Regions from separate parts of the Streptomyces sp. NPDC052040 genome, predicted to be linked through region 2. Evidence: riboswitches for the same ligand, from Rfam matches in the RefSeq annotation. Region 2 holds a riboswitch; each other region holds the start of a gene.
What was found. A riboswitch is a leader RNA that binds a small molecule or an ion and turns the genes downstream of it on or off. The one in region 2 is predicted to bind cyclic di-AMP.
Positions count from the first base shown of each region.

Region 1 (2,240 bases), on a different contig from region 2:
GTCTCCCGCGGAGGGCGCGGCACCGGGCGCGGCGCGCCTGTTCTGGTGATGGTCCGTCCCGGGAGGTCCCCGCGCCTCACCTGGGGCAGGTGAGGCCGCGCCGGGTGCCTCAGTCCTTGAGCGCGATCTTGAAGGCGATGATGAGCAGGCCGAGGAGCAGATTGACCACGGCGGAGACCACCACCAGCTGCCAGGACGCACCGGCGCGGCGGGCGGCGGCCACCGACCAGCCCATCTGCCCGGCCACGGCGACCGCGACCGCCAGCCAGATCGAGCCCCGCAGATCCAGGTGCAGCAGCGGGCTGACGGCGACCGCGGCGGCGGGCGGGACGGCGGCCTTGACGATCGGCCACTCGTCTCGGCAGACCCGCAGGACGGTCCCGCGGTCCAGGCGCGGCTGCGCCAGCAGCGCGCCGAACAACTGGGCATGCACATGCGCGATCCAGAACACCACCCCGGTGCTCAGCACCAGCACGATCAGTTCCGTCCGCGGCAGGGGGCCGTGGGTACCGGCGCCGACCACCACCGAGGCGGCGAGCAGGGAGCCGTAGACACCGCCGGTGTAGTCGGCGCGCGCCCGGCGGTCGGCGATGCGCGCCCGGGCCTCGGGGTCGTCCGCCTTGGACCAGCGTCGCATGGGCCGACCCTCCTGATCGCTCCGACGTGTTGTGCCGCGGCACCGGACCCATCATGCGGAAGCGGTCGAATGACGGAATATCAGACACGCGCGTCCGGCGGGCGGATTCCCCGACGGCGACCCGGGCGGAGACGGCGCCACCGGAACGCCCGGACGAAAATCACACAGAGGTATCGGACATAACGCACCTCAATCTTCACGCCAGACACACAAGTTGGCTAGGTTGACGGCTGGGCCACGCGACTCCCTCCGGCGAACCCCGCCGGGTCGCAGAGCCCTGGCCGAATCCGGTGCACCCCGAATGCCACCGGAACCGGGGACCCAACCACCACGGGGTGAATCGGCCCAACTGCCCGACGGGGCAAGGGCCGTAGGGCACACCTTCCGGATCCGTCCGCCCGAACCCGACAGCTAACCCGGTAGGCGGAGCACGGAAGGAGCACAACCCCATGGCGCCGGAGCGAACCCCGGGCACCGGAGGTCTCGACCTCCCCGGCACGCACAGGTTCTCCGAGGACGACGGGCCGAGCCGCGACGAGGTCCGGCAGCGGATCCGCGATCTGTACGACCGGGCGGAGACCGACAGCGGGACCTTCAACGCGACCCGCGCGGTGGCGACGGGAGCGCAGCGGCGCGGCGAGCCCGGGCCCGACAGGGCGGGCCGCCGGACCGATCCCGCTCTCGACACGGTGGCCCGGCAGTGGTTCGACGCGGCGCGTCTGCGGCTGGGGCCCACCGTTCCGGCCGCGCTGCCCCGCACCCGTACCCCGGAGCTCCCGCCCCGGCCGTCGTCGGTGCCGGGCCGTCCGGGAACCGATCTGGTCCTGAGCGGTACACCGGAGCCGGACTTCCCCGTCCGCGAACTGACCGCCCCGCGCCCGCCCGCCGAACTGCCCGCCGGACCGGTGGCCGAGTTGCCCGCCCGATCCGTGCCCGAGTTGCCCGCGGCACCGGTGGCCGCCCTCCCGGCGGTTCCGGAGGCACGGCTCGACACGCCCCGGGGCCTGCCCACGCCCAAGGCCGGACCCGTACCGTCCGCCTCCTCCACCCCCGCCTCCGACCCGGGCTCCGCCAAGGCACGCAGTCGTCGGAAACTGGCGGCGGCCCGTGATCTGCTGGCCCGGCACTCGGCGCGGCCCGCGGTGGCACCCCTGGCGATCGGGTCCGGGGCCGCCGAGCCCGGATGGCAGCCGCAGCAGCCGCCCGCCCTCACCGCGGAGGTCCCGGCACTGTCCCTCGGCACGGACCTGACCGCCGTCCTGCCGTCGGCCCTCCTCACCGCAGATCCGCTGACGGCTCCTCAGCCACTGTCCGCCGTCGAAGCGTTCGCACCGGCCATGGAGGCGTTCGCACCGCCCGTCGGAGCCCCCTCCTTCCCGGTGGAAGCATTCGCACCGCCCGTCGGAGCCTTCCCCCTGCCGGTCGAAGCGTTCACACCGCCCGTAGACGCCTTCCCGCTGCCCGCGGAAGCTCTCTCCCCGCCCGTCGGCGCCTTCCCGCTGCCCGCGGAAGCCTTCCCTCTCCCTGCGGAAGCGTTCGCACCACCCGTCGGAGCCTTCCCCCTGCCCGCGGAAGCGTTCGTACCGCCCGTAGGGGCCTTCCC
Region 1 covers NZ_JBIUBV010000003.1:108,068-110,307, forward strand. Annotated here, with positions in the region: gene ACIHAA_RS08830 (hypothetical protein) at 110-637, opposite strand; cyclic di-AMP (ydaO/yuaA leader) riboswitch at 923-1,079, shown strand; gene ACIHAA_RS08835 (NlpC/P60 family protein) at 1,087-2,240, shown strand, end outside.
Region 1: linked by a shared signal. The riboswitch ahead of ACIHAA_RS08835 (NlpC/P60 family protein) and the one ahead of ACIHAA_RS25055 (C40 family peptidase) in region 2 are both predicted to bind cyclic di-AMP.

Region 2 (2,240 bases):
ACACGATGCGGTACATCGACTGCGAGGTGGAGACGGTCTGCCTGGGCCAGGCGGCGTCCGCGGCCGCGGTGCTGCTGGCCGGAGGAGCGCCGGGCAAGCGTTTCGCCCTGCCCGGCGCGCGGGTGCTGATCCACCAGCCGTCCCTGCCGGAACCGGTGCACGGGCAGGCCAGTGATCTGGCCCTTCAGGCGGAGGAGTTGATGCGGATGCGCGGGCGGCTGGAGGAGCTGCTCGTCCGCCATACGGGGCAGAGTCCGGAGCGGATCGCCGCCGACCTCGAACGGGACACGATCCTGGACGCGCCCGCCGCGGTGGCGTACGGACTGGTCGACGGCATCATTCCGAGCCGCAAGGCGTCACGCATCGCGCCCGGCGCGAGGTGAACCGCCGATGCTGCCTCCCGAACTGCCCCCGCTGCCCGCGCTCACCCGGGCCGAGGCCGAGCTGGTCGACCGCTATCTCGACGTCGTCGATCTGCTCGGCCGGATCAACCCGGTGCACTCCGGTGACACCTACCGCGGACTGCGCGCCGCCCAGGCCCTGGCGGCCAAGGCGGCGGCCCTGCGCGACGCCCTGACGGTCATGCACCAGCGCGGGGAGCACCAGATGCACGGCCCCACCCTGGCCCGGGCCCTGCGCGTCCTGGACGGCGAACGCCGCGCGGCCCGGGTCGCGGTGCCGCCGGAAGGGGGGTGAGACGGGCGGACACGGGCGTCACCGAGGGGCGGTGGCCCGGGGCGTCACGCACGGAGCGGGCCACGGTCATGGTCGCCGCAGACGGCCCGTGCCCTCGGCCCACCGCCCGGATCGCGACACAAACGGGCCGAACGGGGTACCCCCGGTCGGCGGAGCCACTGCTCCGTCCGGGAGCCCGGACGACACGCTCCCGGCGTGGAACGGCACCCCGCGGAGAGGAGCTCCGCCGCAGGTCCGGGGACTCGTCGATCCCTCCAACGGCCCCTGGACACACGGCCGTCCAGCCGAATGGGTGAGTGGTGAGTATTGCCACAAATCCCCGATTCCATTGTGATTTTCCGACATCCCTGAGTGAAGATCCCTTCCTGACGACAAGCCCCCGCCACCGCGGCGGGGCGATCCGGGCGGACGCCGAGTCCTGCCGCCGCCCGGGTGACCGGTCGACAGGAGTGGATCGGCAGGAGTGGAGGACCCAGCAATGCGGGCCCCCGGAGAGATCCGGACGGTCCTTGGGGTGAAGCCGCGCGAGCGGCCGGGCACCTTCGCCAGCCCGAATCCGACAGGTCATCCTTCACAGGCGGCTGACGAAGGGTTGCGCATGACTGCGCTCAATCGTGTCCCGTCGCTGCTGACCCGGGCCGGCACCGCTTCGGCCCTCACCCTCGCCGCCGTCGGCGGCGGCATCGCGGTCCCCGGTGCCGCGTCCGAGGCGGCGGCCGCCACCCCGGCGGTCAAGGCCCTCCAGATCGCGGCGTCCAAGCGGGGGGCGCCCTACAAGTGGGGCGCCGCAGGGCCGCGCCGCTTCGACTGCTCCGGGCTCACGCTCTACGCCTACAAGCAGGCGGGCAAGACCCTGCCCCGCACGGCGTCCGGGCAGTACAACAGGACCCGCCATGTCTCCGCCTCCCACCGCGAGGCGGGCGACCTGGTGTTCTTCCACTCGGGCCGGAACGTCTACCACGTCGGCATCTACGCCGGGAAGGGAAAGATCTGGCACTCCCCGAAGAGCGGTTCCGTCGTACGGCTGGAGCGGATCTGGACCAAGAGCGTCTGGTACGGCCGGGTGAGCTGACCCGGTGACCGGGGTGACGGCACCGGCGTGGCCGTCACCCCGTACAGGCGTGAAGGGGGCCGGATCGGCTACTCGTTCACCATGGCCGACCGACCCACCCCGCAGGCACGCCACGAGACGCTGCTGGAGCGTGCCGACCGCAACTTCGCCGAGCTGCTCCAGGAGCTGCGGGTCACCCAGACCGGGGTGCAGATCCTCTTCGCGTTCCTGCTGACCCTCGCGTTCACCCAGCGCTTTCCGGCCCTGGACACCGTCCAGCGCGCCACCTATGTCACCACCCTGCTGCTGTCGGTGGTGGCGGCGGCCCTCTTCACGGCCCCGGCCGCGCTGCACCGGCTGCTCTTCCAGCAGAACGCCAAGCCCGTGATCGTCACGATCTCCTCCCGCCTCGCCGCGCTCGGCATGGTGGTGCTGGCCCTCGCCTTCACGGGCTCGGTGCTGCTGGTGGTGGACGTGTCGCTGGGCCGCGCCG
Region 2 covers NZ_JBIUBV010000014.1:170,823-173,062, forward strand. Annotated here, with positions in the region: gene ACIHAA_RS25045 (ATP-dependent Clp protease proteolytic subunit) at 1-383, shown strand, start outside; gene ACIHAA_RS25050 (hypothetical protein) at 391-696, shown strand; cyclic di-AMP (ydaO/yuaA leader) riboswitch at 1,096-1,291, shown strand; gene ACIHAA_RS25055 (C40 family peptidase) at 1,295-1,768, shown strand; gene ACIHAA_RS25060 (DUF6328 family protein) at 1,850-2,240, shown strand, end outside.

Region 3 (2,240 bases), on a different contig from region 2:
GCATCCGCCGGGAGGGGCACGACGTCCACGAGTGGTTCACCACGGCGGTGCTCGCCGAGATCCCGCACGAGGAGGGCGCCGTCCGCATCGTCAACCGGGGCCACCCCGCACCCCTGCTGCTGTTCCCGGACGGCACCCTGCGCGAACTGGAGGCCCGCGAACCGGCGCTGCCGCTCGGGATGGGCGACCTCGCGCTCGGGCCCGACCGTGCCGAGGAGCGGGACTTCCCGCCCGGCTCGACGCTGCTCTTCCACACCGACGGCGTCTCGGAGGCCCGGGACGCGCGCGGCGAGTTCTACGATCCCGTCGAGCGCCTGGCCGGGCGCGACCTGCCGACTCCCGGCGCCGTACTGACCGCCGTCACCGAGGACGTCGCCCGGCACACCGGCGGCCAGGCCACGGACGACATGGCGCTGCTGGCCGTACGACGGCCGAGCGGTCGTGAGCGGGCCAAGCGCCCCTGCCTGCGGGGGCTTTGTCACGGTGGGTGAGTGATCCGCTCCCGCCGTATAACAACTGACACACCGTCAAAATGAAAGGGGTCGGTGCCGCGCGAACAACTCGCCCTATTTGCACCGTTCCATCCGTGAAAAGCCTGGCCAGAAGCGTTAACGATCTGTCCGAACGGCTTGGAATCCGGGTCCCGCGTCTATTAACGTTCGATAACGCAGCGCGGTCGTCCCAGCCGTCAGCAGAGACGGCTCCGTGCGCATGTGCCGAATCCCGCAAGGGAACCGGGGAACCACCACCTTGGGGTGAATCGCCCGTATACCGCCACGTCTGAACGGCCGGTATACGCGCGTAGGAGACCTTCCTGCTCCGAACCCGTCAGCTAACCCGGTAGGCGAAAGGGAAGGAAAGGAGCGCGCCCACGTGGCGTCCAACCGGCCTGCCGAGAACCTCTTGTTCACCCCGAACGGCACCCAGACCATCGGCTTCGCGTCCCGCACCGACGAGGGCCCCTGGGAGGAGTGGAACCCCACTGAGGATTCCGTCCGTCCCCTCCGCGGTCGGCACCGCGTCAGCAAGCAGCGCGGCGGCGGACTCGCCCGCAGCTCCACCGTTCTCGGCGTCGGCGTGATGGCCGCGGTCGGCGCGGGCGGCATGGCCACCGCGCAGACCGGCAAGCCGCCGGTGTCCATCTCCCTGCCCGACCTCTCCACCGTCACCGACTCGGCCAAGGCGCTCATCGGCGAGGACACCGGCACCCCCAAGGGCTCCGCCACCGCCCTCAGCACCGCCGGTGTCAGCACCGCCGACGCTGCCACGGGCAGCAGGGACGCGGGCGAGGCACTGCGCAGCCGGATCATGCGGCAGGCCGAGTCCCAGCAGGACCGGACGGCCGCGGCAGCCGCCCAGGCCGCCGAGGACGCCGCCGCGAAGAAGGCCGCCGACGCCGCCGCCAAGGCCCAGGACGCCGCCACGGCCAAGGCGGCCGCCGACAAGAAGGCCGCGGACGCGGCGGCCAAGCAGAAGGCCGAGGCCGCCCGGCTGGCGGACCTGGCCAAGCAGTACACGCTGCCCACCTCCTCGTACACCCTGACCTCGCGCTTCGGCGACGCCGGGTCCCTGTGGTCCTCCGGCTACCACACCGGCCTCGACTTCGCCGCGCCCACGGGCACCCTCATCAAGGCCATCCACAGCGGCACCGTCACCCAGGCGGGATGGGCGGGCGCCTACGGCTACCGCACGGTCCTCACCCTGGACGACGGCACCGAGCTGTGGTTCTGCCACCAGTCGTCGATCAGTGTCACCGCCGGTCAGAAGGTGTCCACGGGCGATGTCATCGGCCGCGTGGGCGCGACCGGCAATGTCACCGGGCCGCACCTGCACCTGGAGGTCCACCCGGACGGCGGCAGCGCGATCGACCCGATGGCGTGGCTCCAGGCCAGAGGCATCAACCCCTGACGCCCTGCCCGGCTCTCCCGCGTCCGTGCCTGTGCCCCGCGGCGCGGCGCGCGTCATCCTCCTGATCTCCTGAGACGAACGCGATCTCCTGAGACGAACGCGATCTCCTGAGACGAACTCCGGCGGCCCTGGCGACAACCCCCCGACGCCAGGGCCGTCGGTCTGCCGCAGCGACGGCCGGGCGGCTCACCGGCGCGGGGGCTCCGGCGGCCTTCGGTGGGCTCCGGCTCTCCGTTCAGCCGAACAGCCGCCGTTCAGCCGAACGGCCGCCGATCGGAATAAGCGCTTCCAGGGTGTGCGCTGAACTGTTGCATGACTGCTCTACGCAAGCT
Region 3 covers NZ_JBIUBV010000019.1:98,979-101,218, forward strand. Annotated here, with positions in the region: gene ACIHAA_RS28270 (PP2C family protein-serine/threonine phosphatase) at 1-491, shown strand, start outside; cyclic di-AMP (ydaO/yuaA leader) riboswitch at 705-862, shown strand; gene ACIHAA_RS28275 (M23 family metallopeptidase) at 874-1,908, shown strand; gene ACIHAA_RS28280 (aldo/keto reductase) at 2,221-2,240, shown strand, end outside.
Region 3: linked by a shared signal. The riboswitch ahead of ACIHAA_RS28275 (M23 family metallopeptidase) and the one ahead of ACIHAA_RS25055 (C40 family peptidase) in region 2 are both predicted to bind cyclic di-AMP.